DNA from 4 places in the Pseudomonas sp. ML2-2023-3 genome. Region 3 is predicted to be linked to each of the others. Evidence: riboswitches for the same ligand, from Rfam matches in the RefSeq annotation. Region 3 holds a riboswitch; each other region holds the start of a gene.
The links. Region 3 has a riboswitch for cobalamin ahead of V6P94_RS14315 (CbtB-domain containing protein). Riboswitches for the same ligand answer to the same signal wherever they lie in the genome.
Positions count from the first base shown of each region.

Region 1: another riboswitch for cobalamin. It lies ahead of V6P94_RS15130 (ABC transporter substrate-binding protein); the one in region 3 lies ahead of V6P94_RS14315 (CbtB-domain containing protein).
Region 2: another riboswitch for cobalamin. It lies ahead of cobW (cobalamin biosynthesis protein CobW); the one in region 3 lies ahead of V6P94_RS14315 (CbtB-domain containing protein).
Region 4: another riboswitch for cobalamin. It lies ahead of cobO (cob(I)yrinic acid a,c-diamide adenosyltransferase); the one in region 3 lies ahead of V6P94_RS14315 (CbtB-domain containing protein).

Region 1 is NZ_CP146343.1:3,306,283-3,313,913, reverse strand. Features, by position in the region: gene V6P94_RS15165 (VOC family protein) at 1-393, opposite strand, end outside; gene V6P94_RS15160 (hypothetical protein) at 675-1,061, opposite strand; gene V6P94_RS15155 (PaaI family thioesterase) at 1,369-1,878, shown strand; gene V6P94_RS15150 (RcnB family protein) at 1,935-2,270, opposite strand; gene V6P94_RS15145 (SDR family NAD(P)-dependent oxidoreductase) at 2,541-3,314, shown strand; gene V6P94_RS15140 (MFS transporter) at 3,350-4,648, shown strand; gene V6P94_RS15135 (heparan-alpha-glucosaminide N-acetyltransferase domain-containing protein) at 4,753-5,916, shown strand; cobalamin riboswitch at 5,950-6,150, shown strand; gene V6P94_RS15130 (ABC transporter substrate-binding protein) at 6,269-7,282, shown strand; gene V6P94_RS15125 (iron chelate uptake ABC transporter family permease subunit) at 7,291-7,631, shown strand, end outside.
Region 2 is NZ_CP146343.1:3,236,938-3,244,568, forward strand. Features, by position in the region: gene V6P94_RS14830 (helix-turn-helix domain-containing protein) at 1-483, opposite strand, end outside; gene cobF (precorrin-6A synthase (deacetylating)) at 575-1,327, shown strand; gene V6P94_RS14840 (glycoside hydrolase) at 1,455-3,788, shown strand; gene V6P94_RS14845 (glycosyltransferase) at 3,789-5,081, opposite strand; cobalamin riboswitch at 5,273-5,454, shown strand; gene cobW (cobalamin biosynthesis protein CobW) at 5,548-6,618, shown strand; gene cobN (cobaltochelatase subunit CobN) at 6,622-7,631, shown strand, end outside.
Region 3 is NZ_CP146343.1:3,109,420-3,117,050, reverse strand. Features, by position in the region: gene V6P94_RS14325 (response regulator) at 1-1,845, opposite strand, end outside; gene V6P94_RS14320 (response regulator) at 2,021-2,383, shown strand; cobalamin riboswitch at 2,518-2,729, shown strand; gene V6P94_RS14315 (CbtB-domain containing protein) at 2,826-3,014, shown strand; gene V6P94_RS14310 (CbtA family protein) at 3,026-3,727, shown strand; gene V6P94_RS14305 (cobalamin biosynthesis protein) at 3,724-4,149, shown strand; gene cobM (precorrin-4 C(11)-methyltransferase) at 4,214-4,960, shown strand; gene nfuA (Fe-S biogenesis protein NfuA) at 5,127-5,711, opposite strand; gene V6P94_RS14290 (fatty acid cis/trans isomerase) at 5,823-7,631, opposite strand, start outside.
Region 4 is NZ_CP146343.1:1,978,550-1,986,180, reverse strand. Features, by position in the region: gene V6P94_RS09220 (cobyric acid synthase) at 1-1,268, opposite strand, end outside; gene cobD (threonine-phosphate decarboxylase CobD) at 1,265-2,257, opposite strand; gene cbiB (adenosylcobinamide-phosphate synthase CbiB) at 2,250-3,158, opposite strand; gene bluB (5,6-dimethylbenzimidazole synthase) at 3,155-3,805, opposite strand; gene V6P94_RS09200 (cobyrinate a,c-diamide synthase) at 3,802-5,115, opposite strand; gene cobO (cob(I)yrinic acid a,c-diamide adenosyltransferase) at 5,126-5,737, opposite strand; cobalamin riboswitch at 5,819-6,062, opposite strand; gene V6P94_RS09190 (sorbosone dehydrogenase family protein) at 6,190-7,509, shown strand; gene V6P94_RS09185 (C40 family peptidase) at 7,621-7,631, opposite strand, start outside.

The DNA.
Region 1 (7,631 bases), 200 kb from region 3:
CGCTTTGAACTCGAGGGCATTACCACACGGATCAAACAGGAACATGGTGGCTTGCTCACCGACCTGCCCCTTGAATCGGATGTAGGGTTCAATCACAAACTCGGTACCGAAGGATTTCAGTCGCTCGGCCAGGGCTTCCCACTGTGCCCACTCAAGAATGATGCCGAAGTGCGGCACCGGTACGTTGTGGCCGTCTACCGGGTTGCTGTGCACGCTTTCCTGAGAGGCGGTCTTGGGGTGCTCATGGATCACCAACTGGTGACCGTAGAAGTCAAAGTCAACCCATTGGGTGCTGGATCGCCCCTCGGAGAGCCCGAACACTTCACCGTAAAAGGTGCGTGTAGCGGCCAAGTCATAAACAGGGATTGCGAGGTGGAAAGGAGAAAGACTCATCAAGACTCCGGCTGCAGTTTTTATTGGCTTATGAAGTCGAACAGCACGCGAGCTGCTCAACGGCTTTTTCAAGGTGGATTTATGCTAAAGCCGTATCACCCTTAAAAAAATCAATATAAATTTTTCATAAGCACAAATAATTTTGATGCTTTAGACCCCCTTAATGATCAATGTCTTTCGTTCATCCAGGCCTCTGCTACGCGCGCGCAAAGGCCACCCGGCACCGTGACCTGCCATTGCGGCGGTGTGCATGAGCTCGTTTTTTTGGGGGGGTAGGCAACTTATACAGGCAGCAGCCCAAGGTGCCCGCCAAGCTCTACGTAACTGGACTCGCCACCGCCAGTGGCGCCCGACAGCCAGCCCCATACAAAATCCAGAGTCGTATGCCCTGACGAATCAACACCTACCGTGCCGCGGGACCAGCCAGAAAGAAGCTCACCTTCGGTGGTCAGGCACTGGAAAAGCAGCTCAATGCTGTCGGGACCTGTCACGCGCCCGACTTGATTGCCGGTACGGATCCGACCGCCCTGATAAGTGCCTGAAATGCCATGCTCATCGACCAGGTAATGAAATACCGTGCCTGCACCCGAAAGCCCGTGGGTATTGCCGGCTACGCAAAACCGTCGATTGTGCAAGCGCTCGCTGATTTGAGAAAAGGGGGTTTGCATCCAGATCGCATCCTGTCATCGAGGGAGTCCATTGTTGCTTTCGATGATCCTAACCCAGGGCCGCAACCAAGGCCTAGACCCTCTGAGTGCTGAAACAGTCCTGCCGCTCCCGGCGTCAACAGGCCTCTGTCCAGCCGTCCCGAAAGCGCCCTGATGCAAGCCGTGTTGTGGCCAAGGAGTGGAGCTCACCCGCTCAACGGTTGGCGATCTACATTTCAGGAAAACGAACATCGCTTGCATGAAACGCGAGGAAAAATGTCTATCTTTACGTTAACGTAAAGGGCACACCATTCAGGATGATCACGGTATGAGTCAGCTAACTCCCTCCTTGCAGGATACCGCCGCGCCAGATGGCGTGTGCTACGGCTGCGGCAGCAGTAATTCCCAGGGTTTGCATATCAAGAGCTACTGGCATGAGGACGGCGTGCATGTCATCGCCGAACACTTGCCTGACCCCAAGTACTGCGGCTGGCCCGAGCTGGTGTACGGCGGCATGATCGCAATGCTGGTTGATTGTCACTCCAACTGGACGGCAATGGCTTATCACTACCGCCAGGAGAACCGCGATGTGGTCAGCAAGCCGCGCATCAACTGCGTGACGGGTAACCTGGGAATCAAGTTCATCAAACCCACCCCCATGGGCGTGCCACTGACCCTGCGGGCCAGGGTTGAAGGTGATGTGGGGCGCAAGACGCGGATTCTGTGTGAAGTCTATGCAGGCGATGTGCTGACGGCGGTCGGCGATTCCATTTTTGTGCGCGTCGATACCGGGCTACTGGCTACTGCCGCCCACGGACGCGAAGCGGGTGAAGGATGACACGTGATGCCGCCTCTGCCTGAGGCGGCTTTGAACCCGGTTGCACGCTGTGGGGGTTACTTGCCGAGCACCTTTGCGTTCTTGGTGCGGATCTCCTTGATGACCGCATTCACGCGATTGACCAACACATAGTGCCCGCTTATCTGTACCCACTGCTCATGCTCATCAGGCTGTGGAAGCCCTTTGGCTTTCCAGTCCTTGATCGCGACTTCTTCCCGTGTGTATTGGTCCGGAGCCTTGTCGCCGTTGCCATAGCAACTGCTCAGGTCCATGGACTCGGCGAGTATCTGTCCGGGCTTGCAGTCCGCAGGTTTGTCATCGTCAGCCTGGACTGCGTAAGGCAGTGCACACAAAAAACCAGCCAATAGTGATGCAGAAATCAAGCTGCGCATATTCACCTCATCGTTGTTACCAGCCATCGCCGGTATGGCAATACAGACTTCATGGACACGCCGCGCAGTGATTACGTTCCTGCTCACTGATCGACGGCAACGTTGATGGATGCCAGTCGGTGGAAGCCCGTAGGTGGATTGAGCAGTCTCAACGCTGATCAAAATAATTGATTACGAGATCATCAATGACGATTGGACTCCTCCTCTGGCGTGAGGTGAAGTAACCACAGGGCCGGTAACAATAATAAGCGGCCGTTTGTGGAGAACAGCATGTCATTCAATATCAGCAGCTTCCAGCTTGAAGGTCGTCGTGCCTTGATCACAGGATCAGGCAAAGGAATCGGCCTGGAGCTGGCACGTGGCCTTGGCGCTGCCGGGGCAATTGTGGTGATCAACGATCGTAATATCGAAAAAGCCCGCGCAATTTCCAGCCAACTGCGCGATGAGGGCCTGAAGGCAGAATTCGCAGCGTTTGACGTCACCAACCGCGAGCAATTGTTTGCCGCGATCAATGCTTTCGAGACCGACACCGGCGCCATCGACATTCTCGTCAACAACGCCGGCATTCAGCGCCGTGCCCCGCTGGAGGACTTTGCCGAAAGCGACTGGAACGACCTGATGCGGGTCAATCTGGACGGTGTGTTCCATGTGTCCCAGGCGGTTGCCCGGCACATGATTGCTCGCGGGCGCGGCAAGATCATCAATATCTGCTCGGTGCAAAGCGAACTCGCGCGCCCGACCATCGCGCCCTATGCGGCCTCAAAAGGCGCAGTAAAGATGCTCACCAAAGGCATGTGCGCAGAATGGGCACGTCATGGCATTCAGGCCAATGGCCTGGCACCGGGCTACTTCGCCACCGAGATGAATCGCGCCCTGGTCGACAACCAGGAGTTTTCCGAGTGGCTGTGCAAACGCACCCCGGCGGGCCGCTGGGGGCGGGTTGAAGAGCTGTGCGGAGCGGCCGTGTTTCTCGCCTCCCCGGCGTCGGATTTCATCAACGGTCAGACACTGTTTGTGGATGGAGGCTTGACCAGCGTTGTTTGACCCGCACCCGCAAAAAACAATAACAAGGAACACCCATGAGCATTCTTAAAGAACCTGCACTGCCCTTGACCGATAGAGCCAGTGCCCAGGTAACGACCAAAGGCTTTGCGTCCAAACGCTGGCTGTATCTGATCCCGCTGATTTTCATTACCTACAGCCTCGCGTATCTGGACCGGGCCAACTATGGCTTTGCCAGTGCGGCGGGGATCGAGCAAGACCTGGGTATCACCAAGGGCATGTCCTCGCTGATAGGTGCCCTGTTTTTCCTGGGGTACTTTTTCTTCCAGGTGCCGGGCGCCATCTACGCGCAGAAATACAGTGTGCGCAAACTGGTGTTCTGGAGCCTGATTTTGTGGGGCTTTTGCGCCATGGCCACGGGCCTGGTGACCAATATCCCCATGCTGATGTTTATTCGCGTTTCCCTGGGGATTGTTGAGGCGGCAGTCATGCCGGCGATGCTGATTTTCATCAGCAACTGGTTTACCCGCAAGGAGCGTTCGCGGGCCAATACTTTTCTGGTACTGGGCAACCCGGTCACGGTGTTGTGGATGTCGGTGGTATCCGGGTATTTGATCCAGGCCTGGGGCTGGCGCGAAATGTTTGTGATTGAAGGCGCGCCTGCAGTGCTGTGGGCATTCGTCTGGTGGCGCATGGCGCGGGACAAGCCCGAGCAGGTCGACTGGCTCACTGCCCAGGAAAAAACCCAACTGGCCGCGACCCTCGCGGACGAACAGAAAGGCATGAAGCAAGTCCGTAATTACCGGCAGGCGTTCACCAGCCCTGTGGTGATCCAGCTGTGCTGTGTTCACGCGCTGTGGAGCATTGGCGTATACGGTTTCATCATGTGGCTGCCAAGCATCATCAAACAGGCCGCGGCTGCGGATATCGTCACCGTCGGCTGGCTGAGCGCAGTGCCCTATGTCGCTGCCGTTGCCGCGATGCTGGCGGTGTCCTGGGCCTCAGACAAAACCCAGCAACGAAAACGTTTCATCTGGCCACTGCTGGCACTGGGTGCACTGGCCTTCTTCTGTTCGTACCTGATCGGTTCTTCGCACTTCTGGGTGTCGTTTGCACTGCTGACAATTGCCGGTGCCGCGCTGTACGCCCCCTACGGGCCCTTTTTCGCGCTGATTCCGGAGGTCATTCCGGCAAACGTGTTCGGCGGCGCCATCGGCCTGATCAATGCGTGTGGAGCATTGGGTGCCTTTGTCGGCTCGTGGATCGTTGGCTACCTGATCGGCCTCACCGGAAATCCCGGAGCGGCTTATATCTTTATGACCGCAGGCGTTTTGTCCTCGGCGCTGTTGATGGCATGGGTAAAAATTCGGCGTTAACAAACGCCCAATTCTTGCGAATCTTTCTCATGGGGATGACAGCGCAAACGGAAATGTTATAAGGTATCAATACCTTGTATGCACTCCTTGCCTGTGATCCCTCAATGACTACCGCAACCCTCGCTCCACCTCCCAACAAGCGCCTGCTGTCCATCGACGCCCTGCGTGGCCTGGTTATCCTCCTGATGCTGCTGGACCATGTGCGAGAGACGTTCTTTCTGCACCGCCAGGTGTCCGATCCCATGAACGTCGACATCACCGACCCTGCCCTGTTTTTTAGCCGGACCCTTGCCCACCTGTGTGCCCCGGTATTTGTCTTGCTGACCGGTCTGTCGGCGTTTTTGTACGGCGAAAAGTATCAGGGCAAGCGCGATGTCTCGGCGTTTCTGTTCAAGCGCGGGCTGTTTCTGGTGGTGCTGGAGTTCACTCTGGTCAATTTCGCCTGGACCTTCCAGTTCCCGCCCTCGGTCATCTATATGCAGGTGATCTGGGCCATTGGCGTGAGCATGATTGCCCTTGCGGCGCTGGTCTGGCTGCCCCGTCCACTGTTGCTGGTACTGGGCCTGGTCATTGTCGCCGGGCATAACCTGCTCGATACCCTGCATTTCCCCGTGGATTCGATGATGCATATCCCTTGGGCGATTTTGCATGATCGTGGCTGGATCGAGTTCTCGGACAACTTGCGCCTGCGCACGTCTTACCCTGTGCTGCCCTGGATCGGTGTGATCGCGCTGGGTTACTGCATGGGTCCCTGGTTTGCCCGCTCTGCCCCGGCTGACGTACGTCAGCGCTATCTGTTGCTTGCAGGTACGGTGGCGCTGCTGGTTTTTGTCGTACTGCGTTTACTGAATGGCTATGGAGAAGCGCCGTGGGTGAGTCATGACGACTTCACGCAGAGCCTGATGAGCTTTTTCAACATCACCAAATACCCGCCTTCGCTGCTGTTTCTCGCCTTGACCCTGGGGGCTGGCCTGTTGCTGCTACTGGGGTTTGAGCGGGCCGGGCAACGCAAGTGGATCGCCACCCTGGCCGTTTTCGGCGCTGCACCGATGTTCTTCTACCTGTTGCACCTGTACGTGCTCAAAGTGCTGTATGTGGCGAGTGTCGCCCTGTTTGGCCAGAACCAGGGCAGCTACTTCGGTTTTGACAGTATCGCTGCGGTATGGCTGACGGCAGTACTGCTGGCCACATCGCTGTATTGGCCGGTGCGCTGGTTTGCTGCCTTGAAAGCCCGTCGCAGAGATATTGCCTGGCTCAAGTATTTCTGAATCTGACACCCACTCCCTCTTGCAAACAAGATCGACTATCATCCCGCCGCCGGTCCCCCCCACGGGGGGGGTTAAAAGGGAATCCGAAGTGCCTCTGTCGCACCAAACGGAACTGCCCCCGCAACTGTAGATGACGAGCCTGCTCCGTGTTTGCCACTGGGATACCTCCCGGGAAGGCTGGAGCCAGGCGATGACCCATCAGTCAGGAGACCTGCCGGCAAAGTCAAAAAACCAACCGGCGGGGTGTCCGGGGAAGGCATCCTTGCTCTCGTGCTGTTGCGCCAACAGTGCTCGGTGATGTGTTCCCGGCTGTACACCTGCGTTTTGTGTACGATCAAATGGAGATTGCATCATGCTGTTGCACCGCGCTGTTACCCTTCTTGCCACCCTTGCCTTGCCAGCACTGGCCCATGCGGCCCCTACCCAATACCCCCTGACAATCGAAAACTGCGGCAGCTCGCTGACCTTTCAGCACGCACCCCTGCGTGCCGTGACCATCGGCCAGGCCGGTACCGAGATGTTCTATGCATTGGGCCTGGGCGACAAACTGGCGGGCACCTCGCTGTGGTTCAACGATGTACCCGCCCGGTACAAGGCGCAGAACGACAAGGTCGAGCGGCTTGCCGACAACGACCCAAGCTTTGAGTCGGTGATTGGAAAACGCCCGGAACTGGTGGCGGTGCAACTGGAATGGATGGTGGGCCCGCAGGGCGTGGTGGGGACTCGCGAACAGTTTCATGAGCTGAAAATACCCACTTACCTGATGCCTTCGGACTGTGAGGGCAAGGACAATCTTGTAGGTGCAGACGGCACTCGCCTGCAGGCATTCAGCATTGACAGCGTCTACAGGAGCATCACCCAGTTGGCTGAAGTATTCGATGTGCAGCAGCGCGGCGAACAGCTCAACGCCGAACTCAAGGCCGGCCTTGAAAAATCCACCGAATCGCTCAAGGGCAAGGACCTGAGCCACACCAGCGCGCTGTTCTGGTTCTCCAGTGCCGACCTGGACATCGACCCCTACGTTGCAGGTCGCAAGGGCATCCCCGACTTTATGCTCAATACCCTGGGCATACGTAATGTTGTGGAATCCGATGAAGAATGGCCAACCGTCGGCTGGGAAACCCTGGCCAAGGCCAACCCGACGTTCCTGATCATCGCACGCATGGATCGACGTCGTTTCCCGGCCGATGACGTTGAGAAAAAACTCGAATTCCTGCGCACCGACCCTGTGACCCGCAACATGGATGCCGTCAAAAACAACCGCATCATCATCCTTGATGCCCATGCCATGCAGGCCAGCCTGCGCATGTTCGACGGGCTCGAAACACTCGCGACAGCCATCAATGCCTACGACCTGCCCAAATGAGTGCAAGGCTGATGCTCACACTGCTGGCCTTCGTGGCCTTGCTGTTGGCAGTGCTTGGCGGGGTTGCCATCGGCGAAACGCCGATCGCCCCGGGCGTGGTGCTCCAGGTGCTGGCCAACAAGCTGTGGGGCGCCGGGTATGTACTTGATCCGATCGACGAAGGCATTGTCTGGAACTATCGCCTGACCCGTGCCTTGGTGGCTGCAGCCTGTGGTGCCGGGCTGGCGACGTGCGGGGTGGTGTTGCAGTCTTTGCTGCGCAATCCCTTGGCCGACCCCTACTTGCTTGGCATTTCTGCCGGTGCTTCGACCGGTGCCGTGCTGGTGGCGGTACTGGGCCTGGGTGCGGG
Region 2 (7,631 bases), 130 kb from region 3:
CAGGATCAGAAAGTGCCCCAGACGGGTCACGCCCGTAGCGCTGGCTATGCTCTGCATCAGGTCCATGGCTTTGCGGATTGTGGATGTGCAGCGAAACTCGATGCCGTAGTGGGCGCGTTCCAGCATCGGGGTCAGGGTTTTAAGCTCGGTAAAGATCGATGCGGCGTTTTCGAGCAGCTCATCGGTGAAGTTCACCAGCATGTCGCGGGTGGCCACCACTTCTCCTGCGGCCACCTGGCTGATCCAGTTATGGGGCAGGTTGGGGCCGGTGAGGAACAATGTCTCAGGGTGAAAGTTGCCAATGTAGTCGCCGACAAACACCTTGCCGCTGCTGGCCACAATCAGGTGCAGTTCGTATTCCTTGTGAAAATGCCAGCGTACCAAGGGGCTGGGAAAACCATGCTGGCGATAAATAATCGACAGGCCATTGTGGTCGTCCATCAATTCATACGACGGGTCTGTAGCTCTGGCGAGTCGAGTCATGGGCGGGCTGCTCAATGTACGTGTTGAGCGGATGATGACGTCTTCTCATACTTCCTGCCAGCAACAGACCCTGGACCAAGGATCAAACGCAATGAAGACACTGTTATTGATAGGCATGGGCGCCGGTGATCCGGAGCACATCACCGTGCAGGCAATCAATGGGTTAAACCGGGTCGACGTGTTCTTTGTTCTGGACAAGGGCCAGGCCACTGACGATCTGGTGCGCCTGCGTCTGGAAATCTGCGAGCGCTACATTCGCGAGCCGCGTTACCGGGTGGTTCAGGTCAGCGACCCGAAACGCGACAGTGCAACGACTTCTTACACCCAAGGCGTTGAGCATTGGCACGAGCAACGGGCGTTGCTGTTTGCGCGGCTGATTGACAACGAACTGGCCGACGGCGAATGCGGGGCGTTTTTGCTCTGGGGCGAGCCAGGTCTGTATGACAGCACCTTGCGCATCCTGGATCGGGTGCGGGCCAACGGTTGCACCGATTTTGACTACCAGGTGATTCCCGGCATCAGCAGCGTGCAAGCGCTGGCAGCCCGCCATCGCATTCCCCTGAATGATATCGGCCAGCCGATTCGGATCACGACGGGCAGGCGGTTGACGGCTCAAGACCTGGACAACGTGTTGGTCATGCTGGATGCCCACTGCGCCTTCGAGGCGTTTGTCGATGAAAACGTCGATATCTATTGGGGGGCTTATATAGGAACGGCGAACGAGATCCTGATTGCCGGAAAGCTGAGCGAGGTGTGCGAGCAGATCAAGGGAGCCCGTAGCGCGGCCAGGGCGCGCATGGGCTGGGTGATGGACACGTATTTATTGCGCAGGCGGGCTGATTGAGCGTTTAGGGTGTTGATAGTAGATATATCCAATTCCTAAACGTTTTTAGGAAAAGTCCTACGTATGCGTTCTGACGCAAGTCGTTAGTGTTCGATGCTTGCCTCCCGACCAACGCCAGGACTTTTCCATGAAGAAAAAACTACGCGCCTTACTGTTTAATCGACAACTGCCAGGGCTTTCACTGTTGATGTTTCTGGCGTTGCTGATGTCCGGCGCGGTCACAGCCACTGTCCGCTATCCCTATTCAAATGGCACTTTTGCGGTCGACCCGGCGACCCTCGAAATCACTTTGCTGCGTGCTGGCAAGCCTGGGCGGGTGCTTAGTGGTCCCGGTTTCAGCCCGGACAGCCTGGTCAGTGAGCAGACTGCAGAAGGCTGGAACGTCACCGACGGGGAGCAGCGGTTCAGCATCCGCATCAATGTGGTCAAGGACGCGTTGCGCGTTTCGATCCAGGCGCGCCAGCCAGTCAGCTTGCGTTGGCCACGCCTGCAAAGCGATATCCAGGCGTATGCCATTCCTTTTGGCGAGGGCAGTTACATTCCAGCCAATGACCCGAAATGGCTCGAGTGGCTGGTCAAGCGATACACCGGCGACCCGCTGGTCGGTGCGTTGAGCATGCCGTTCTTCACTCAATTGCATCAGGACCTGTCAGTCACCTGGAGGGTCGAAACCCCGTTCGATACCCAGTTTGACGTCAAGCAGGTCAATCAGGTCCCGGTACCGCAGCTGGTGCATACCTTCAACCGGCTGGCTCCTGACGCGCCGTTTGTGGTGAGCATCGCGGCGGGCCCGGCCGACCCGCTGTACGGTGCCGGCTTGTACCGCCAATGGCTCAAGGATAACGGCCAGTTCCGCGCATTGACCGATAAAATCAGGGAGATTCCGCAAACGGCCCGGTTGGGCGGCGCTCCGCATATTTATGTGTGGGACGCCGGGCCGCTGAAGGTAACGGACATCCTGAACTGGCCAAGTTTTGTCACGGCCTTCGACAAAGCTCGGGGCACACCGGGGCATTTGGCGGCCAGGCTGTGGGCGGGGTTCGATCAACCCACTCGTGCAATGTTTGATTTGGCCTTGTCGAGCACCTTGTCACGGACCTCCGAGATTTCAGCGTACAACCGGTTGACGCTAGTGCGGGCACTCAACCAGGGGCTTCGCCAGATCGTCACGGTGCCCCCGCAGGAACCTTTGGCTGGCGGGCATGATCCGGCCGCCGAAGTGCAGTGGGGCAAGCTGGTCAAAACCCGGTTGGCCAACGCCTTTGGAGACTATTTGGCCCCGCCCGAGCGTTGGGGCGGCGGATTGTCGCTGGATACGGTCAACGCCCTCGAAAAGGCTGGCCTGAAACACGCATGGCTGGGCGCCAAAGATTGGCTGGATGCCTTCTGGCACCCGCAGGCCGTGGCCAAGGCCAAGGCGGCTGGATATCTGGTCGCGGTGTATGACAACTATGCTGATGCCCATCCACTTTCAGAACCGCAAACCTGGGCGGCCGCACAAATGGGTGACGAACTGGCCAATGCCGGCCAGCGCGACGTCAACGGCAAGGTCCATGAGGGCTTCAACGGCATAGGTGTGTTTGCCAATGCCGTAGCGGCGCAAGACTATGCCCGCCAACGCATGGCTGCCGTATCCGCTGCCGGAGGCCTCAACAGCTATTTTCTTGATGTGGATGCCGCAGGCACGGCACCGGCGGACTACACCCAAGGCCGAGAAACCAGTGAGCGCGAGAATGCGCGGATGCTCAGTCAACGCCTGGATTACCCTTCGAGAACACTGGGGCTGGTGACCGGCAGCGAAGGCGGAGTGTCCACGTTTGCTCCCAATATTGCCTACAGTCACGGCATTGCCACGCAACCTTTCGACTGGACTGATCCGGACATGAGCCGCAATGAGGCGTCGCCATTCTTTGTGGGCCAATACTGGCCACCGGAAACGCCAACGCTTTTTTTCAAGACCGTGCCGCTCAAGCCGCAGCTGGCACTATTGGTGCGTTCTTACCGCTATCGCTTGCCGCTGTACCAGCGGGTCTTGCACGACAGTCTGGTGAGTACCCATCACTGGGCGTATCCCTCGTTGAAGTTTTCCAACGAGCAACAGAACACCGCGCTCCTGCAACTGCTGTACATGACTCCGCCGATGTATCACCTCAACGCGGCAGTGCTTAAGCGCGACATGCCCTTTATCGGCGCCTACAACGCGGTGTTTGCTCCCCTGCACCAGCGCCTCTTTACCCAGGCATTGGTGGGCTTCGAGGTGCTGGCCGATGATCGCAGCCTGCAGCGCACCGTGTTCGAAGATGGCACCCGGATCACGGTGAACTTCAATCCCGATAAACCCCAGACCGAGGGCGCCATGACGTTCCCGCCTGTATCGGCAACCGTACAGATCCCGGGTATGGCGGCTTATGTCATCGATATGGCCGATCTCTTCAAAACAACGCGGCCATTTGAGCATTGATCAGAGCGGGCGATTCTTGGCCTCGATCCACTGCGACATGTATTGGGTACTTTTGTGCTGGTGATGACGCAGCATGGCACCGGTGAAGTTGTTGCGCCGGTGCTGCTCAAGTTCTGCGCGGCACGCCTGGATGCGCTCGACCAGTGCCGGGCCGTGGACGCCTTGCAGGTAGCGCGCTTCAAGCAGGGCCAGGCCATTGCGCTGGGCCTGATGCCAGGCTTCGGGATTTTGGTACAGCTCGACCGCTGCCGCCGCAATCCCGCGGGCACTGCGCTCGATGGCACCGGCCCACGGCAGGTCACCGTGCATGCCTTCGGCGCCCACCGGCGTAGTCACGTTGGGGGTGCCGCAGAGCATGGCATCGGCAATCTTGCCTTTGATGCCTGCGCCAAAACGCAGGGGAGCCATGCAAATACGCGCATTGCTCATCACTTCAAGGGCATCTTCAGCCCAGTTGAGGACATGAAAACCCTGTGCCGGGTTATGCAGTGCAGTGGCCTTGGGCGGCGTGTAGGCGCCGTACACATGCAGTTGTGCAGTGGGCAGTTGCTGACGGATCAAGGGCCAGATATGGGTCTTCATCCATAGCACGGCATCCCAGTTCGGGGCGTGGCGAAAATTGCCGATGCTCAGAAAATGCTGACGCTGTTCATAGGGCACGAACGCCTCAGGCACGCTGTCGACCATCAGCGGGCACCAATGCAGCAGGGCCTTGGGCACGTGGAACTGCTCGACCAGCAGATCGATCTCGTATTCTGAAATCATCAGGTTCAGGTCACTGCGATAAATCGCGGCGATCTCCCGTTGTGCCAGGTCGGCGTCGGCCATCTGTTCAAAGGTTTCGCGCTGGGCCGGGGCGAACAGGCTGCTGAAATCGTCCTGCTCGGTGTCGTGCTTGAGACGTGCCTTGAGTTGCTGCTGACGGGCGTCGCGCAGGCTTTGCAGGTCGGAGGTTTCCAGTACGCGCAAGGCTTGCGGGCAATGCTTCTCGACGCGCCAGCCGAATTGCTCTTCCATCATGAAACGGTCAAACAGCACGATATCCGGTGCCAGTTCGGTGATGAAGGCATCGAAGCTGCTGTTATTGAGCTCGATGGTGACTTCATCAATACCCAGGGCAGCGAGGTCGGCCTTGTGTTCACCAATCCCGGCCGGGCTGCTGAAGGTGATCTGCCAGCCTTGCTGCAGAAAACTCTCGATGATTTGCATCATGTGCCCGCCTGCCGCCGAAGAGCGCGGTTCGGGCCACACGTAACCAATGATCAGGACGCGGGTCGGGCAGGTGGCAGGCATGGGCAGATCCTTGAAGCAGGGCGGCTGAAAAAAGGCGGCAATTAGAACACAACTGCGGCGTAAATCCTCTGTGGGCACTGGCTTGCCCGGGATACAGGCAAGCCAGTGTGCCTGGTCACAAAAAGCCAGGCCGCATCAATGCAGTCGCCTCCCCGGACGCACCTGTGCATTGACCTGTTACAAAGCACTGCGTAGCCTTGCGTGTTCGAGGTTCTTCGCAGCGCGAAGCTAAGAAGGGAACGCGGTATGCCGCGGCTGCCCCCGCAACTGTAAACGGTCATTGATCTTGCAAAGCCACTGCCCAGCAGGCGGGAAGGCGCAAGGTAGGTATCAGCCGTAAGCCAGGAGACCTGCCTCGTGACAGATTCTTACTTCAACCGGGCGGGGTGATCCGGTGGCGAAGACTGACCGCGCACTGCCTGCGGTCGTCGTCCCGTATGCCCGCCGCTTTGCTATAGGGCATCCGATGAAAACACTGGCCAAAACCCCCGTCACCATCGTTACCGGCTTTCTCGGCTCGGGCAAAACCACGTTGTTGCGCCATATGCTCGATAACGCACAGGGCCGTCGCATTGCCGTGATCGTCAACGAATTCGGCGAGTTGGGCATCGACGGCGAAATTCTCAAGCAGTGCACCATCGGCTGCACTGAAGAAGAAGCCAACGGTCGCGTCTATGAATTGGCCAACGGCTGCCTGTGCTGCACCGTGCAGGAAGAGTTCTTCCCGGTCATGCGTGAGCTGGTGGCTCGTCGTGGCGATATCGATCATATCCTGATCGAAACCTCCGGCCTGGCCCTGCCAAAACCGTTGGTGCAAGCCTTCCAGTGGCCAGAAATCCGCAGCGCCTGCACCGTGGATGCGGTGATTACCGTGGTCGACAGCCCGGCCGTGGCCGCTGGCACCTTTGCCGCGTTCCCGGACCAGGTTGATGCCCAGCGCAAGCTTGATCCGAACCTGGACCATGAGTCGCCGCTGCACGAGTTGTTCGCTGACCAACTGGCCAGTGCCGACCTGGTGATCCTCAACAAGGCCGACCTGATCAGCCCTGAAGACCTGGCAAAAGTGCGCGCCGAAGTGGCTGAAGAACTGCCGCCAGCGGTCAAGATCATCGAAGCCAGCAGCGGCCGCTTGCCGTTGGACGTGTTGCTGGGTCTGGGCGCAGGCTCTGAAGATCATATCGATGGCCGCCACAGCCACCACGACCATCACCACGACGGCGATGATGACCACGACGATCACGACCACGACGCTTTCGACTCGATTTCCATCGAGCTGCCGGAGGGCGAGGAGCGTGTACTGATGGAAGCGCTGACCCAGTTGGTGGTCAAACACGGCATTCTGCGGGTCAAGGGCTTTGCGGCGATCCCGGGCAAGCCGATGCGTCTGCTGATTCAGGGCGTGGGTACGCGCTTTGACAAGCACTTCGACCGCGCCTGGGGCCGTGACGAAGCGCGCACCACCAAGCTGGTGCTGATCGGTCAGGACCTCGATGCTGCACTGCTCGAATCCACCCTGCGTACAGCGTTGAGCGTATAAACCATGCATTTGCTCAGGACCCAGCCCGGTGGCTTTGTATCGGATGACAATATTGCCGACTTGGGGCAGACCCCCGCCGAGCTGGTGATCCTGTGCAGTGGTGATTCAAGCCTGGCACTGCTTGCCGAAGCGGCACAGCAGTTGCCTGAAGATTATCCAAGCCTGCGTCTGGCCAATCCGATGCAGGTGCAAAACCATGGTTCGGTCGACTTGTATGTCGATCAGGTGCTGCAACACGCCAAGGTGATTTTGCTGTCGTTGCACGGCGGCATCGGCTATTGGCGCTACGGCATCGAGCGCCTGGTGCAGCTGGCTGAGCGTGGTGTCACCCTGATTCTGGTACCCGGCGACGACCGTCCCGACCCGGAACTCAGCGCGCTGAGCACCGTCCCGGCCGAGCAGGGCGAGCGTCTGTGGCACTTTTTGCGCCAGGGCGGGCGGCATAACGCCCAACAGCTCTATCGTTGCCTGGCCAGTCAATGGCTGGGCCGCGATTATGCATGGGATGAGCCGCAAACCCTGCCGCGCACCGCGATTTATCATCCGGTGCACGCCAATGCCCAACTCAAAGACTGGCAGGCCCAATGGCTCGTCGGGCAACCGGTTGCGGCGCTGTTGTTCTATCGTTCGCACTTGCAGGCCGCCAATACCGCGTTTGTCGATGTGTTTTGCCAGCGCCTTCAGGCCGCCGGGCTCAACCCTTTGCCGATTGCCGTGGCCAGCCTCAAGGAACCGGGCTGCCTGACCGTGGTACAGGACCTGCTGGACGACGTTGAGGCCGGTGTGATCCTCAACACCACCGGCTTTGCCCAGTCGAGTCCGGAAGCCCCGCATTTGCGCCCGTTTCGCCGCAATATCCCGGTGATCCAGGCCATTTGTGCCCAGGACAACGAGCCCGGCTGGCAAGTCAGCGAGCAAGGCCTGGGGCCACGGGACCTGGCGATGCATATCGCGTTGCCCGAACTGGATGGGCGAATCATCAGCCGTGCGATCAGCTTCAAGGATCTGGCATG
Region 3 (7,631 bases):
CAGCAAATTCTTGAGGATCTGCTCCAGACGCTGGCTGTCGGTGTAGATCATGGGCGGCGTGCCGGGCTGCAACTGGACCTCAAAGCCCAGGGACTTGTCGCCCGCCAGCGGCTGGAACATGTTGCGCAACCCTTCGACCACCCGTGCCACGCTGGTGTGCTCGGGGCGCACTTCGAGCTTGCCGGCTTCTACCTTGGAAATGTCCAGGATGTCGTTGATCAGGTTAAGCAGGTCATTGCCCGCCGAGTAAATAGACTCGGCAAACTTGACCTGTTCTGCGCTGAGGTTCTGCTGCGGGTTTTCGGACAGCAACTTGGCCAGGATCAAGGAGCTGTTCAGCGGCGTGCGCAGCTCGTGGGACATGTTGGCCAGGAATTCGGACTTGTACTTGCTGGAGCGTTGCAGCTCTTCAGCCCGTTCTTCAAGTTGCACCTGGGCCTGGTTGAGTTCGGTGTTCTTGCGGTCCATTGCATCCCGCTGGCCGGCCAACTCTTCGTTGGTCTGCTCCAGCTCGGCCTGCTGGGTTTCGAGGCTGGTCTGGGACTCTTTGAGAATGCGCGACTGCTCTTCGAGTTCCTCGTTGGCGGTCTTGAGTTCCTCCTGCTGCACCTGCAGTTGCTCATTGAGCTGCTGGGTTTCGGCCAGCACCTCTTGCAGGCGCTGGCGATAGCGCGCCGCTTCAATCGACATGCCGATGTTGTCGGCGATCAATTCGAACAGCTCTACGTCCCGCTCGCTCAGGGGCCTGAGGAAGCCCAGCTCAATGACCCCGTTGACGCGATCATCATCACTGGTGGGCACCACCAGCACACTGCGCGGGCTGCCTTCGCCCAGCCCGGAGCTGACTTTGGAGAAATAGTCGGCGGGTACGTTGTCCAGTCGAATCAACTTATCCTGCTTGACTGCCTGCCCGATAATCCCTTCGCCGTTGCGAATCAGTTGGCCCTGCGCCTCTTGCTCGCGGGAAAACCCATAACTGGCCACACGCTTGAGATCGCCGTGATCTTCACGCACATAGACGGCCGCCACCACGGATCCCAGGTACTGGGCACAGAACTGCAGGATGTTGTGGCCCAACATGTTGAGCGTCAGGCGCCCCAGCACCTGTTCAGCCAGCTCGGTCTGGCCGTTGCGCAACCAGGCCTGTTGTTCCAGACGCTGAGCAGTCTTGATCTGCGACTCGAAGGCATTGTTGTAACTCTTTGAAAGTTCAAGTAAATCGCGACGACCGATATAGGCCAAAAAGCCGCTCAAACCCAGTACGAAAATCAGGTACAGGCCAATACTGATGATCGTTGTACGACTGACCTCTTCGCTGCGAGCCACTCGCAGCTGCTGCTCCATCTGAATGAAGTCTTGATATTCTTTGCGAATTTCGTCCGCCAGGCGCTTGCCCCGCCCCGCCTGTATGGCCGCACGGTAATCACCGTCCTGACGGCGCAGATCGACCATCGACTGGGCGTAGGCATTCCACTCATTTTGCAGCGCCTCAAGGCGTTTCAGCCGGTCGACCTGCTGCGGGTTGTCGCTGACCAGCTCCTGCAACCCCTTCAACTGGAGCGCAATTTGCGGCTTGGCGACGGCATAGGGGTCCAGAAAATGCTCATCGCCGGTAATCAGGAACCCGCGCATGCCGCTTTCAAGATCCACCGTCAGCCGCACGGCGTCGTTGGTATTACTGATAACCCGGTCGCTGTGCTCCACCCACCTGATCACTGATAACAAATAGCTGACCATGATCACGAATAACGCGGCACTGAGCACGCCGACAGCCAGGGGCAAGCCAACGTTGCGACTCAGAAGCTTGCGAAAGCTTCGCTCATCAATTGATACAGGTGAGTTCATTTTCAGGCCTGTGGGCAGTCTTAAAAAACTGGAGTTTGCCGGATTACCGAGCAATAGTTCTATTTTCTTACCCAACAATGAACATTTTCGTACAAAGAGGCACATTCAAATGCTGGGCAAGGCTATCCTTGCTGCAGCGAGACCCACGCTTACATTTTTTATCGAGATCATGATTATGTCCGCTACACCCTCCACCATCCTGGTGGTCGAAGACGACGCCATTGTTCGGATGCTGATCGTAGACGTGCTCCAAGAACTGGACTTCAGCGTGCTTGAAGCAGACGGCAGCGAGCAGGCCATGGAACTGCTGGAGAATGCGGCCCAGCCCATTGACCTGCTGATGACCGACGTCGGGTTGCCGGGCATGGACGGCCGGGAGCTGGCAGCCAAGGCCCGCCAAATGCGCGAGAAAATGCCCATCCTGTTTGCCAGCGGCTATGCCGAAACCCTTGAGGTCGCAGAAGGCATGGCGGTGATTGGCAAACCTTTCTCCATTGATCAGTTGCGCGACAAAGTCAAAAGCCTGCTGACCGCCTGACGTGTAGTCGCTGCCGCAGGCTGCGAGGGCTGCGTAGCGGCCCCGCTTTTTGAAGGTCCTGCGGCCCTTATCGCAGCCTGCGGCAGCGACTACACCCCCCCCTTTAAATTGACGACTCTCCTGGGCTGTGGTTTCCTACACATCTTGTATCAGGTGCCCTTCACAGGGTGAAACGGGAAACCGGTGCGTCAGGCGTTAGTCCTGGCAAGTCCGGCGCTGCCCCCGCAACGGTAAGCGAGAGAAACATCAAATCCACTGTGCCGAGTGCATGGGAAGGAGATGTTTGCAGGCTCAACCCTTGAGCCCCTCGCAAGCCCGGAGACCGGCCTGGTTATTTTTCAATAACAAACCCGCGGTGGGCGGGCGCTGTTAAACCCTGCGGGCTTCGTTCGCGGGGTTTTCTTGCGCTTTGCTGCCCGTCGTCCGACCTGAGGCAAGCGCCATGTCTATCAGCACCAGCCGTACCCATTCCGCCGCGACCACTGCCACCCAAAGCCAACGCATTGTGGCGGCTGTCGGTGCTGCGGTACTGGGGGCTTTTCTCGTTTACTTCGCCGGGTTCTCCCATATCGATGCGGTTCACAATGCGGCCCATGACACCCGTCACAGCTCCGCCTTCCCGTGCCATTGAGACTGCCTGCCATGATTAAGCGTATCGCCCAAACCGCAGGCTTCACCGGCTTGCTGGCCGCCCTGCTGCTGACCCTGCTGCAAAGCCTGTGGGTGTCGCCACTCATTTTGCAGGCCGAAACCTACGAAAAACCTGCTGCCACTGAAGTGCACGAGCATGCCGACATGGCCATGCCAGCCCACGAGCACGACGCCGAGGCCTGGGAGCCGGAAGATGGCTGGCAGCGCGTGCTGTCTACCACGGGCGGCAATCTGGTGGTTGCTGTGGGTTTTGCCTTGATGCTGGCCGGCCTTTACACCTTGCGTGCCCCGACGCGCACTTCCCAGGGCCTGCTCTGGGGCCTTGCCGGTTATGCGGTGTTCTGCCTGGCGCCGACCCTGGGCCTGCCACCCGAGTTGCCGGGCACTGCAGCGGCAGATTTGCTGCAGCGTCAAATCTGGTGGGTCAGCACCGCAGCTTCGACCGCAGTGGCCATCGCACTGATGGTATTTGGCAAGCACTGGGCGCTGAAAGTGCTGGGCGTGGCGATTCTGGTGGTTCCGCATATTTTTGGCGCACCCCAGCCACTGGTGCATTCAAGCCTGGCCCCGGCCGAGCTGGAGTCGCAGTTCAAGATTGCTTCGCAACTGACCAACTTCGCCTTTTGGCTGGCCCTGGGCGTGATCAGCGCCTGGCTGTTTCGCCGCAAGTCTGAAGGCCAGTACTCGGCATGACGGCAACCGGCACAGCGCCAATCCTGGTGATTGGCCTGGGCTGTCGCCAGGATTGCACCGCGGCAGAGCTGTTGAGTCTGATCGAACGCTCTCTGGCCCGGGCCGGGATCCCGCTGAATGCGGTCCGTGCCCTGGCCAGTGTCGATCTCAAGCGCCAGGAACCCGGACTGCTGCAACTGGCAGCTCGACTGGAACTGGAGCTTGAGGTCTTCAGTGCGCAACAGCTTGCCCCGTACGCCCCTCAGCTGAGTCACCGGTCGAACCTTGTGTTCGAGAAAACCGGGTGTTTCGGGATTGCCGAAAGTGCTGCGCTGGCCCTGGCCGAGCGGTTCGCCGGCGCACCCGCTACCTTGCTGATTACGCGACAAAAATCACCCGGCGCCACCTTTGCGTTGGCCTGTTTCGAGCAAAACCCGCGATAATCCCCCGCCTCACTATGAGCGTTGTTCAAGAACAGCTCTATCTCAACCCCTTCAAGAGACTGCCATGACTGTTTATTTCATCGGCGCCGGACCCGGCGATCCTGAGCTGATTACCGTCAAGGGCCAGCGCCTGATTCGCAGTTGCCCGGTGATCATTTACGCGGGTTCGCTGGTCCCCGAGGCCGTGCTGCAAGGCCATCAGGCTGAGCAGGTGATCAACAGTGCGCAACTGCACCTTGAGCAGATCATCACCCTGATCAAGGCCGCCGACGCCAAAGGCCAGGACGTGGCCCGCGTACATTCCGGCGACCCCAGCTTGTACGGGGCCATTGGCGAACAGATCCGCTGCTTGCGTGAGCTGGGCATTGCCTTTGAGATCATTCCGGGAGTGACTGCCACCGCGGCCTGTGCGGCCATTCTGGGGGCCGAACTGACGTTGCCCGATATTTCGCAAACCGTGATTCTGACCCGTTACGCCGAAAAAACCGTTATGCCAGCCGGAGAAGAACTGGCCAGCCTGGCGCAGCACAAGGCGACCATGGCCATTCATCTGGGGGTCAAGAACCTTGAAAACATCGTTGCCGAACTGATCCCGCACTACGGCAGTGATTGCCCGATTGCCGTGATTCATCGCGCCAGCTGGCCTGACCAGGACTGGGTGCAAGGGACGCTTGCAGACATCGCGATCAAGGTCCAGGCCAAGGGATTCAGGCGTACGGCGCTGATCCTGGTGGGCCGGGTGCTGGCCAGTGACAGTTTTGGGGACTCGTCGCTGTACCGTGCGGGGCATGCGCATCTGTATCGGCCTTGAACGCTCTCCCCCTGTGGGAGCGGGCTTGCTCGCGATACGGACGGCGTGGCCTGTCAGGTAGATCCCATTAGGTTCTGCTGCGCCCGCACAATCCGAATCGCGCAGCCATAAAAAAACGGTGCTCACGGGGCACCGTTTTTTCTTCAGCTTCGCAGCGAACGCCCTGTTAGTAGTAGGCGTTTTCTTTCTGCGAGTGGTCGGTCACGTCACGTACGCCCTTGAGCTCCGGCACACGCTCAAGCAGGGTGCGCTCGATGCCTTCACGCAACGTCACGTCCGCCTGGCCGCAGCCCTGGCAACCGCCACCGAACTTGAGCACCGCGATACCGTCTTCAACCACTTCAATCAGGCTGACCTGACCGCCGTGGCTGGCCAAACCGGGATTGATCTCGGTTTGCAGGTAGTAGTTGATGCGCTCGTTGATCGGGCTGTCGGCATTGACCATCGGCACTTTGGCGTTTGGCGCCTTGATGGTCAGCTGACCACCCATGCGATCGGTGGCGTAGTCCACCACGGCATCGTCAAGGAAGGGTTCGCTGAACGAATCGATCCAGGCCGTGAAGCTTTTAAGGCCGATGGCGGTATCTTCAGATTTGACTTCAGCCGGCTTGCAGTAAGCAATGCAGGTTTCGGCGTACTGGGTACCGGGTTGGGTGATAAAGACGCGGATGCCGATACCCGGGGTGTTCTGCTTTGACAGCAGATCAGCCAGGTAATCGTGGGCAGCGTCGGTAATCGTTATGGCGCTCATGGAATCTCCTCGCAGACATGGGACGCAGTTTACGCCAATCGGCGCGCCTGACAAAGTCCTAGTGTTTTTGTCAGGAAAGCCACACCCCATGTATCAAATTCTAGTGGCTGATTACAGGTTTTCGTAGCGGTTCATATCCAGCACACCGGCCTCTACCGGGTCGGTTTCGCTGATGTACTGGCCAATATCGTGAAAGTACTGCCAGAACTGTGGATGGCTACGGCGAATCCCCCAGCGCTCGACAATGGTGTCAAAGGTCTCTTGATCCTTGCATTGCTCCATCGCTTCAACAAAGGCCTCAACCTGCCCCGTCGGGATATTGAACATGAAGTTCGGGTAGCTGCTGAGCACCCCGGGGTAGATGGCCAGGGTGTCCAGCCCAGGCTCCAGCCGGTATTCCTCGCCCAGCATGAAGGCCACGTTGGTGTGCGCGCGATTGCGCAGCATGCTGTACATCTCGCGCTTGCCGTCACGTCCCTCGATCCGCAGCATGCTGGCTTCTGGCAATTGACTGATGACCGACAGCCCCGCCGCAGGGCGCGAGGTCAGACGGCTCAGTGCCTGCTCGGCGTATTTGAACTCTTGCGGGATGTCGGGGCGTGAACAGTAAGCACCGACGCAACGGTTGATCGGGTCGGGCCGTGCATTCAGGGTGCCGGCGCGTTCAATCAGCTTGAGCGCAAAGTCACGCTTGGGGTCGGCCGGATCGAGCTTCATGCCGCTCGGCGTGCCGGTGTCGATCTTCTGGTAGTCCATCCACATCTTCAGCTTGCCGCTGTTCTGATACCAGCTGCTCAAGATGCCCGAACGGGCGTCGGCCGGCATCAAGCGCAGGAAGTTGACCTCGGCGCCGTTGCGGATCAAGTCAAAGTACAAGCGTGTCTGGGCCTGATGGGAAACGTTGCCGAACACATCGAAGTTGACCGCCAACTGGTAGTAGGTGCGCTCCAGCAACGGGTAGTCGAACAGCCACAGGGTTTGCGGGATTTCGCCGATCAGGCCCTTGCTGACACTGGCGCTGTCGAAGTGACGGAAAACGGTCAACAAGGCGTTGTCGTTGCCTGCCCACAGGGTCGACCAGCTCGGTGGCGGCATGTCGGCATAGGCTTGCTGGCGCAACTTCTCATAGTCATTGCGCTTGTTGCGATAGCGGTGCCACAACGAAATAACACTGCCAACGTCGTCGATCTGGCCGGGCATTGCCAGCAACGGCGTCGCTTCGCCACGATAGGCGGCGTCGGTGACATAGCGGTCATGGGCAGGCTCCTGGAACACGGTCCAGAAGTTGTCGCGAATCACGTCAGTCGCAATCTGCCCACGGCACACCGGCCCACGAATAAAGGTGCGTACGAAATACTCGGCGTTGTCGAGCATGAACTGGTAACGCGCCACCGCCGGAATCGCTTCAAAGACTTCGAACGGGTTGGCCCGACCTCGAGGCCCGTAGCCCGGCAAGCTGGTGGCATGCCAGTCACCGCTGTAGAACAGCTCTTTGACCCGCGCCAGCTTGTGCTCGCCCATCGGATAGATGATATGGGTTTTGTGCACGATCACGCCCTGAACGGGTATCAACCGATAGTAAAACGTGGTGCCGGGGTCGTCGTTCGGGCGGCGGGTAGCAATCAGGTCAACCGGCTGACCGCTTGGGGTGCGCGAACGCACCCACTGGAAGAAGTGCCCTGGCACGCCGTTGTCGAAGTAGGTATGGGCCAGAAACAAATGCTCGTACAACCAGCGCGCCACCAGGGCTTCGGTTGAACCTGGACGGTTGAGCAATTCTTCCCATTCGCTGATCTGTGCCGCTTCGACCGCAGTCGGCTTGATTGCGTGCTGGTCAACCTTCGCGCCCTGGGCCAGCCAGGTTTGTACGGTGTGGTATTGCTGGTTGGTCAATCCGGTCACGGCCAGCGGCATGCCTTC
Region 4 (7,631 bases), 1.1 Mb from region 3:
CCGAGAATTTGCCCGTCCGCACTTTGCGCGCCATCACAGCGCCCGTCATCCAGGTGCACCACAGGCTGCTCCAGAGCCGCCCCCGTGGTCACGCCCGCGTGGATTTCGTAGCCGCTGACTGGCGCGTTTTCCAGGACCAGATGCCCGCGCACATTGCGCAGCTGTTTCTCGGCTGCAAGCTCGGTGCTAAACGCCAGCAAGCCCAATCCGGCACTGGAACCCGCTGCGCCTTCAAGGCCCAGCGGGTCGTGAACCTGCTCGCCGAGCATCTGCAAGCCGCCGCAAATCCCCAGCAGCTTTCCGCCGTAACGCAGATGTCGGCTGATGGCCCCTTCCCAGCCATTGGTACGCAAGTACGCCAGGTCGCTGCGCACGCTCTTGGAGCCCGGCAGGATGATCAAGTCTGCAGGAGGAATCGGTTGCCCCGGCCCCACAAATTGCAGGTCAACTTGCGGATGCAGGCGCAGCGGGTCGAAGTCGGTGTGATTACTGATACGCGGCAGTACCGGCACCACCACTTTGAGCACTTGCTCGACCTTGTCGGTCTGACGCTGATCGATGCCGTCCTCGGCCTCAAGATGCAGGTCCATCACATAGGGCAACACGCCGATCACCGGTTTGCCGGTACGCTGTTCCAGCCAGTCGAGGCCAGGCTGTAGCAAGGCGATATCACCGCGAAAGCGGTTGATGATGAAACCCTTGACCCGTGCCTGCTCGGTCTCGGACAGTAACTCCAGGGTACCGACCAGATGGGCAAACACCCCGCCGCGATTGATATCGGCAATCAACACCACCGGGCAGTCAACCGCTTCGGCAAAGCCCATGTTGGCAATATCACCGGCCCGCAGATTGATCTCGGCAGGCGAGCCCGCACCCTCGACCATCACCACCGGATACGCGGCACTCAAACGCTGATGGGAGGCCAGTACCGCTTGCATGGCAATGGCCTTGTAGTCGTGATACGCCACCGCATTCATGCTGGTGACGGCACGACCATGAATGATCACTTGGGCACCGGTGTCGCTATTGGGCTTGAGCAGCACCGGATTCATGTCCGTGTGCGGCGCCAATCCGGCGGCCTGGGCCTGCACCGCCTGAGCGCGGCCAATCTCGCCACCCTCGGCAGTCACCGCACTGTTGAGCGCCATGTTCTGTGGCTTGAACGGCACCACCGCTACACCCTGGCGGGTCAGCCAGCGACACAGGGCCGTCACCAGCGTGCTTTTGCCGGCATCGGAAGTGGTGCCCTGCACCATCAACGTACTCATGTGGTTTCCTTGGTGTACGCCGCCAGCGCCAGCTCGAGCCGCTGCCAGTCAGCCTCATCGGCGGGCAGGCCAAAACGCACGCTGCTGTTGTGGGCAAACAGGCGCAGCAAAATGCCGCGGTGCGCCATGAATTCGTAAAGGCGGTCGGCGTGGGGCGTGATCAACCACTGGAACAACGCGCAGCCGCCCTGGGGCGGCACATCATGCAGCCCCAGCAATCGCTCCAGCCGCCCGCTGGCCAGTTCACTGCGCTCGCGCTGGCGAGCATGGCCTTCGGTGTCCAGCAGGCAGGCCTGGCCGACAATGCGTGTCGGTCCGCTCACCGCCCAGGGCCCGACTTGCTCGGCCAGCAACTTGAGCAATTTTTGCTCGGCCAGCACAAAACCCAGCCGCACCCCGGCCAGACCAAAAAACTTGCCGAATGAACGCAACACGATCAACCCGGTACGCTGGGTGTGCCCGGCCAGGCCGAACGCGGGTGTGTTGTCCATGAAGGCTTCGTCCACCACCAGCCAGCCACCGCGTTGCACAAGCCGCGCATGCCATTCAAGCAGACGCTCTGGCGTGTGCCTCACCCCGGTAGGGTTGTTGGGGTTGACCACCACCAGCACATCCAGGGTGTCGAGGTAGAAATCGACTTCCTGCTCCATGATTTCACGCACGATGTGCCCGCTTTGCCTCCAGGCATGCGCATGCTCGGCGTAACACGGCGACAGCACACCGACCTTGCCACTGCGGCGCAGGCGCGGCAGCAACTGGATTGCGCACTGCGAGCCCGGGACCGGCAACACACTCAATGCGCCGTAATAGGCGCAGGCAGCTTGCTCAAGGCCATCGTCGGTTTCAGGCAAACGCGCCCAGACACGCTCGGGTATCTGCGGGATATCAAAAGGCCAGGGCGCAAGGCCAGTGGACAAATCCAGCCAGTCAGCCTCGTCAATGCCGTAGTGCAACGCCGCTTTGCGTAAACGCCCGCCGTGTTCAAGCATAGAATTCACTCCACGCACACAGAATCAATAGCCACAGCCATACGCCACGTTGCACCAGTTGCCAGCCACGACCAATCGAGTCCGCATCCGCTGGCACGCCTTCGCCCAATTGCGCACGCTCATGCAGTTCGCCGTGATAAATCGCCGGCCCACCCAGTTCCACACCCAGGGCCCCTGCGCCTGCGGCCATGACCGGGCCTGCGTTGGGACTGTCCCACTGAGGTGCCTGCTTGCGCCAGCATTTCAAGGCCAGTCGGGTTTTACCCAATACGGCGTAAGTCAACGCAACCAGCCTTGCCGGAATATAGTTAAGAACATCGTCGATACGGGCAGCAGCCCAGCCAAAGCGCTCAAAGCGTTCGTTGCGATAGCCCCACATCGCGTCCAGCGTATTGCTCAAACGATAGAGCACCACGCCCGGCGCTCCCGCCACGACAAACCAGAAAATAGTGGCAAAGACAGCATCACTGCCGTTTTCCAGCACAGATTCAGTGGCCGCACGGGCAACTTCAGTGGGGTCCAGCTCGCTGGTTTGGCGACTGACCAGATAGCCGACCCGGGTCCGTGCCTCTTCCAGATCGTTGGCACGCAATGCCTCGGCAACCGGCTGCACGTGCTCACCGAGACTGCGCATGCCCAGCGCACAATACAGCGCCAGAATTTCCACCAGCCAGCCGATATACGGCAGCCATGAAAGCGCCGTTGCAAGGATCGTCAGCGGCAACACTGCCAGCACCCAGGCCGTCACACCATGACTGCGCCAGCCACGTCCGCCGGAATTGAACCGCTGTTCGATACGCTCGGCCATTCGGCCAAACGCAACCAGCGGATGCCAGCGCTTGGGCTCGCCAAACAGCGCATCCAGCGCCACTCCGGCGACGCACAACAACGCCACACTCATGGACTCACTCCCCAATAATTCTCATACACCAGTTCACTCAGTGGGCGTGCTTGCGCCCACCCTTCCAGCACCAGCATGGGCGCGGGATAAAAAGCCTCGACCGGGCCCAGGCACAACACTGCCAGAGGTTTGGCTCCCGGGGGCAACCCCAGCAAGCTCGCCAGCGCCTCAGGCTCGAACAACGACACCCACCCCATGCCCAAGCCTTCTACACGTGCTGCCAGCCACAGGTTTTGAATGGCACACGACAACGACGCCATGTCCATTTCCGGCAGGGTACGTCGACCAAAAATATGCTTTTCACGGTCATCCATCAACGCCGCCACCAGCACCTCGGCACAGTCCTGGATGCCTTCAACCTTGAGCGTCATGAATTCATCGGAGCGCTGGCCCAGCGCCTCGGCGGTCCGTACCCGCTCGGCCTCGACCAGGCCCTGAATCCTGCCTCGCAGTTCCCGGTCAGTGATGCGGATAAACCGCCACGGCTGCATCAGCCCCACACTCGGGGCCTGATGCGCCGCCTCAAGCAAACGCGACAACAGTTCAGGTGCCACACTGCCACCGCTGAAGTGCCGCATATCGCGGCGCTCGGCGATGGCGCGGTACACCGCTGCGCGTTCTTCAGGACTAAAGGCGTTATCGGTCATGGCGCCGTCACAGCGCACGGCGCAAACAGCGCAGCAATCGCCTGAGGATTGGACGGAAAGTAGAAGTGCACGTAAGAGGCGGTCATCCGCCCTTCGCGATACACCGCTTCGGCACCGCGCCCGCCATTGGGGCTCAGGCCACGGGCAACAGGTTCAAGCTCAGTGCTGGTCAGCGAGTGATGGTAAGTGTGACCACGCAGCAACCCCTCGGGCATGTCCACCGATTGCAATGCCAACGCGGCCAGACGCTTTTGCATCTTCGCCTCCCCCGTCAGCAAACCCACCAGCTCGGCACGCTGACCGTCGACATCGGTCAAGGCGTCGAGCAGATAAAGCATGCCGCCACATTCGGCCAGCAACGGTTTACCGGCTGCGTGATGGGCGCGAATCGCCTCCAGCATCGGTGTATTGCGCGACAGCTCAAGGTGATGCAACTCGGGATAACCGCCCGGCAAATAAAGGCTGTCAGCTTCTGGCAGGCGGACATCGCGAATCGGCGAGAAAAACACCAGCTCGGCTCCCATCGCCCGCAGCAGATCCAGACTCGCACCATAGGTGAAGGCAAAGGCTTCATCCCGGGCCACGGCAATCCGAACCCCGGCCAACAATGGCTCGACCAGCACAGGCTCGGGCGCTGCAAATTCAACGGCGGGTGGCAGCGCTACCTCACAGGTGCTGGCCAGGGCATTGGCTGCCGCGTCGAGACGCGCATCCAGGTCGTTCAGCTCACTCGCCTGAACCAGCCCCAAGTGTCGACTCGGCAACTCGATCCCGGTCTCGCGAGACAACGCGCCGTACCAGCGCAGGCCTTCGGTCAGGCTGCCTTCGAGCAACTGTGCATGACGCACTGTGCCAACCCGGTTGGCCAGCACCCCGGCAAACGGGAGGTCCGGTTGATAGCGGGCCAGGCCCAGGGCCAGCGCACCAAACGTCTGGGCCATTGCGGTGCCATCAATCACACCCAGCACCGGTACCCCAAAATGGCGCGCCAGGTCGGCGCTGGAAGGTGTACCGTCGAACAGACCCATCACGCCTTCGATCAGGATCAGGTCCGCTTCACCAGCGGCTTCCCACAGCAGGCGGCGACTTTCATCCGCGCCCACCATCCACAAATCCACCTGATAAACCGGCGCACCGCTGGCGCGCTCCAGAATCATCGGGTCCAGAAAATCCGGTCCACATTTAAACACCCGCACCTTGCGCCCCTGATTGCGATGCAATCGGGCCAAGGCGGCGGTAACGGTGGTCTTGCCCTGACCGGAGGCCGGTGCGGCGATCAACACCGCGGGGCAATGACGCGACTCTCTCATGCTTGAACACTCACAATTCGATGCCTTTCTGGGCTTTGATCCCGGCTTGGAATGCGTGTTTGACCACACCCATTTCAGTCACGGTATCGGCCAGGTCTATCAGCTCAGGTTTGGCGCCACGCCCGGTGACCAGCACATGCTGCATTGGCGGACGGGCTTGCAGGTCGGCGAGCACCTGCTCAAGGTCGAGGTAGCCGTGTTTGAGCGCGATGTTCAGCTCATCCAGTACAACCAGCCCGATGGACGGGTCACGCAGCATCTCGCGGGATACTTCCCAGGCGGCTTCGGCGGCCGCGATATCGCGTTGGCGATCCTGGGTTTCCCAGGTAAAGCCTTCACCCATCACGTGATAACGCACCTGCTCGGGGAAGCGGCGGAAGAAGATCTCCTCGCCAGTGCTGTTGCGACCTTTGATGAACTGCACCACGCCGCACTGCATGCCGTGGCCCATGGCCCGTGCCAGCATGCCAAAAGCGGAACTGCTCTTGCCTTTGCCATTGCCGGTCAACACCAGCAGTAGCCCGCACTCATTGGGCGAGCTGGCAATGCGCTCATCCATGACGGCTTTTTTGCGCAGCATGCGCGCCTGATGACGTTCGTCGCGTTCGGGGGATTCGTTCATGGCAGCTCTCCGTTGGGGCTCAATGATGCAAACGGGAGGCGGGGGGGAATTCATAAAAAACACACTGCATCGCCCGCCGCGAGAGTGGTGGATGGATCAGGCCGGTCTCCGGGCTCACAAGCGGACGGCCCTGTACAGGGCGCCCTTGTCCACGCGCCTTCCCGTGAGCAATCACAGTGGCAGTTGGCGTGGCATTGACTCGTTTACCGTTGCGGGGGCAGCGCCGGGATCATGGCGGTTGTGCAGGACAAACACGCCCTCACCGGCTTCCCTGTTTCACTCGACCAACGTTACGTTGCCGAGCACCTGAAACAAGCCGCGAAGGTTAGAGGGTTGGGGGTGGAGCGTCAATTAAAGGTGGCACCAATAGGGCTATACAAAGCTACGACCTGAACCTTTGAAGGGCTAAGCTTCTCTATGACCTACGAGACCAAAACATAATGGAGTTCTTCATGCTCAAGCGCCAGCACGCTATTGTCATCGTACTTGCGGCAGGATTGGCTGCCTGCGGCGAGTCGTCGACCCTGCAAGTAAGTGATGGCACCGGCCCCTCGCCCAAATTACCCGAACCGAACAAAACCCTGATACCCACCGTCAATATCGCCCCGGCGGTCGGTTGGGCTGATGGCGCCACGCCCATTGCTGCCCAAGGCCTGGAGGTCGCCGCCTTCGCCGAAGGCCTGGATCATCCGCGCTGGCTCTATGTCTTGCCCAACGGCGATGTGCTGGTCGCAGAAACCAACGCACCGCCCAAACCGGATGACAGCAAGGGGATCAAAGGCTGGATCGCAGACAAGGTGATGGCCCGCGCCGGGGCCGCAGTGCCAAGCGCGAACCGGATCACCCTGTTGCGCGATGCAGACCACGATGGCGTGGCCGAAACCCGCACGGTCTTTCTCGACAATCTGAACTCGCCTTTTGGCATGACCCTGGTGGGCGACGAGTTGTATATCGCTGACGCCGACAAGCTTTTACGCGTCCCCTATCAGGCGGGCGAAAACAGCATCAAAGCCAATCCGGTCAAGGTGCTCGACTTACCGGGCGGCCCACTGAACCATCACTGGACCAAAAACGTCATCGCCAGCCCTGACGGCACCAAGCTGTATGTCACCGTCGGTTCCAACAGCAACGTGGGCGAGAACGGCATGGACAAGGAAGAAGGCCGCGCCGCGATCTGGGAAGTTGATCGCGCCACCGGCAACCACCGTATTTTCGCCTCGGGCCTGCGCAACCCCAATGGCATGGACTGGGAACCCAAAACCGGCAAGCTCTGGACAGCGGTAAACGAGCGCGACGAAATCGGCAGCGACCTGGTGCCCGACTACATCACTTCAGTTCAGGATGGCGGCTTCTATGGCTGGCCCTACAGCTATTACGGCCAGCACGTGGATGTACGGGTCAACCCGCAAAATCCGGAACTGGTCGCCAAAGCCATTGCACCGGACTATGCCGTCGGCCCGCACACTGCATCCCTGGGGCTGAGTTTTGCCGAAGGCAGCAAACTGCCCGACTTTACCCAAGGCGCGTTTATTGGCCAGCACGGTTCCTGGAACCGCAAGCCGCACAGTGGCTACAAAGTGATTTTTGTACCCTTTGCCGACGGAAAACCCGCCGGTATGCCGGTTGATGTACTGACCGGCTTTCTCAACGCTGACGAGAAAGCCATGGGCAGACCCGTGGGCGTGGTGATCGATAAACAGGGAGATTTACTGGTGGCCGATGATGTCGGCAACAAGGTTTGGCGGGTGTCGGCAAAGCCAACCAGCAAATGAAACAGTGGGAGCGGGCTTGCTCGCGATTGGATCACCGCGGCGTGGCAGTTACACCGCGTTGTATCCATCGCGAGCAAGCCCGCTCCCACCCAGCGTGATGCAGGTTCGGGTTTACGGCAGAC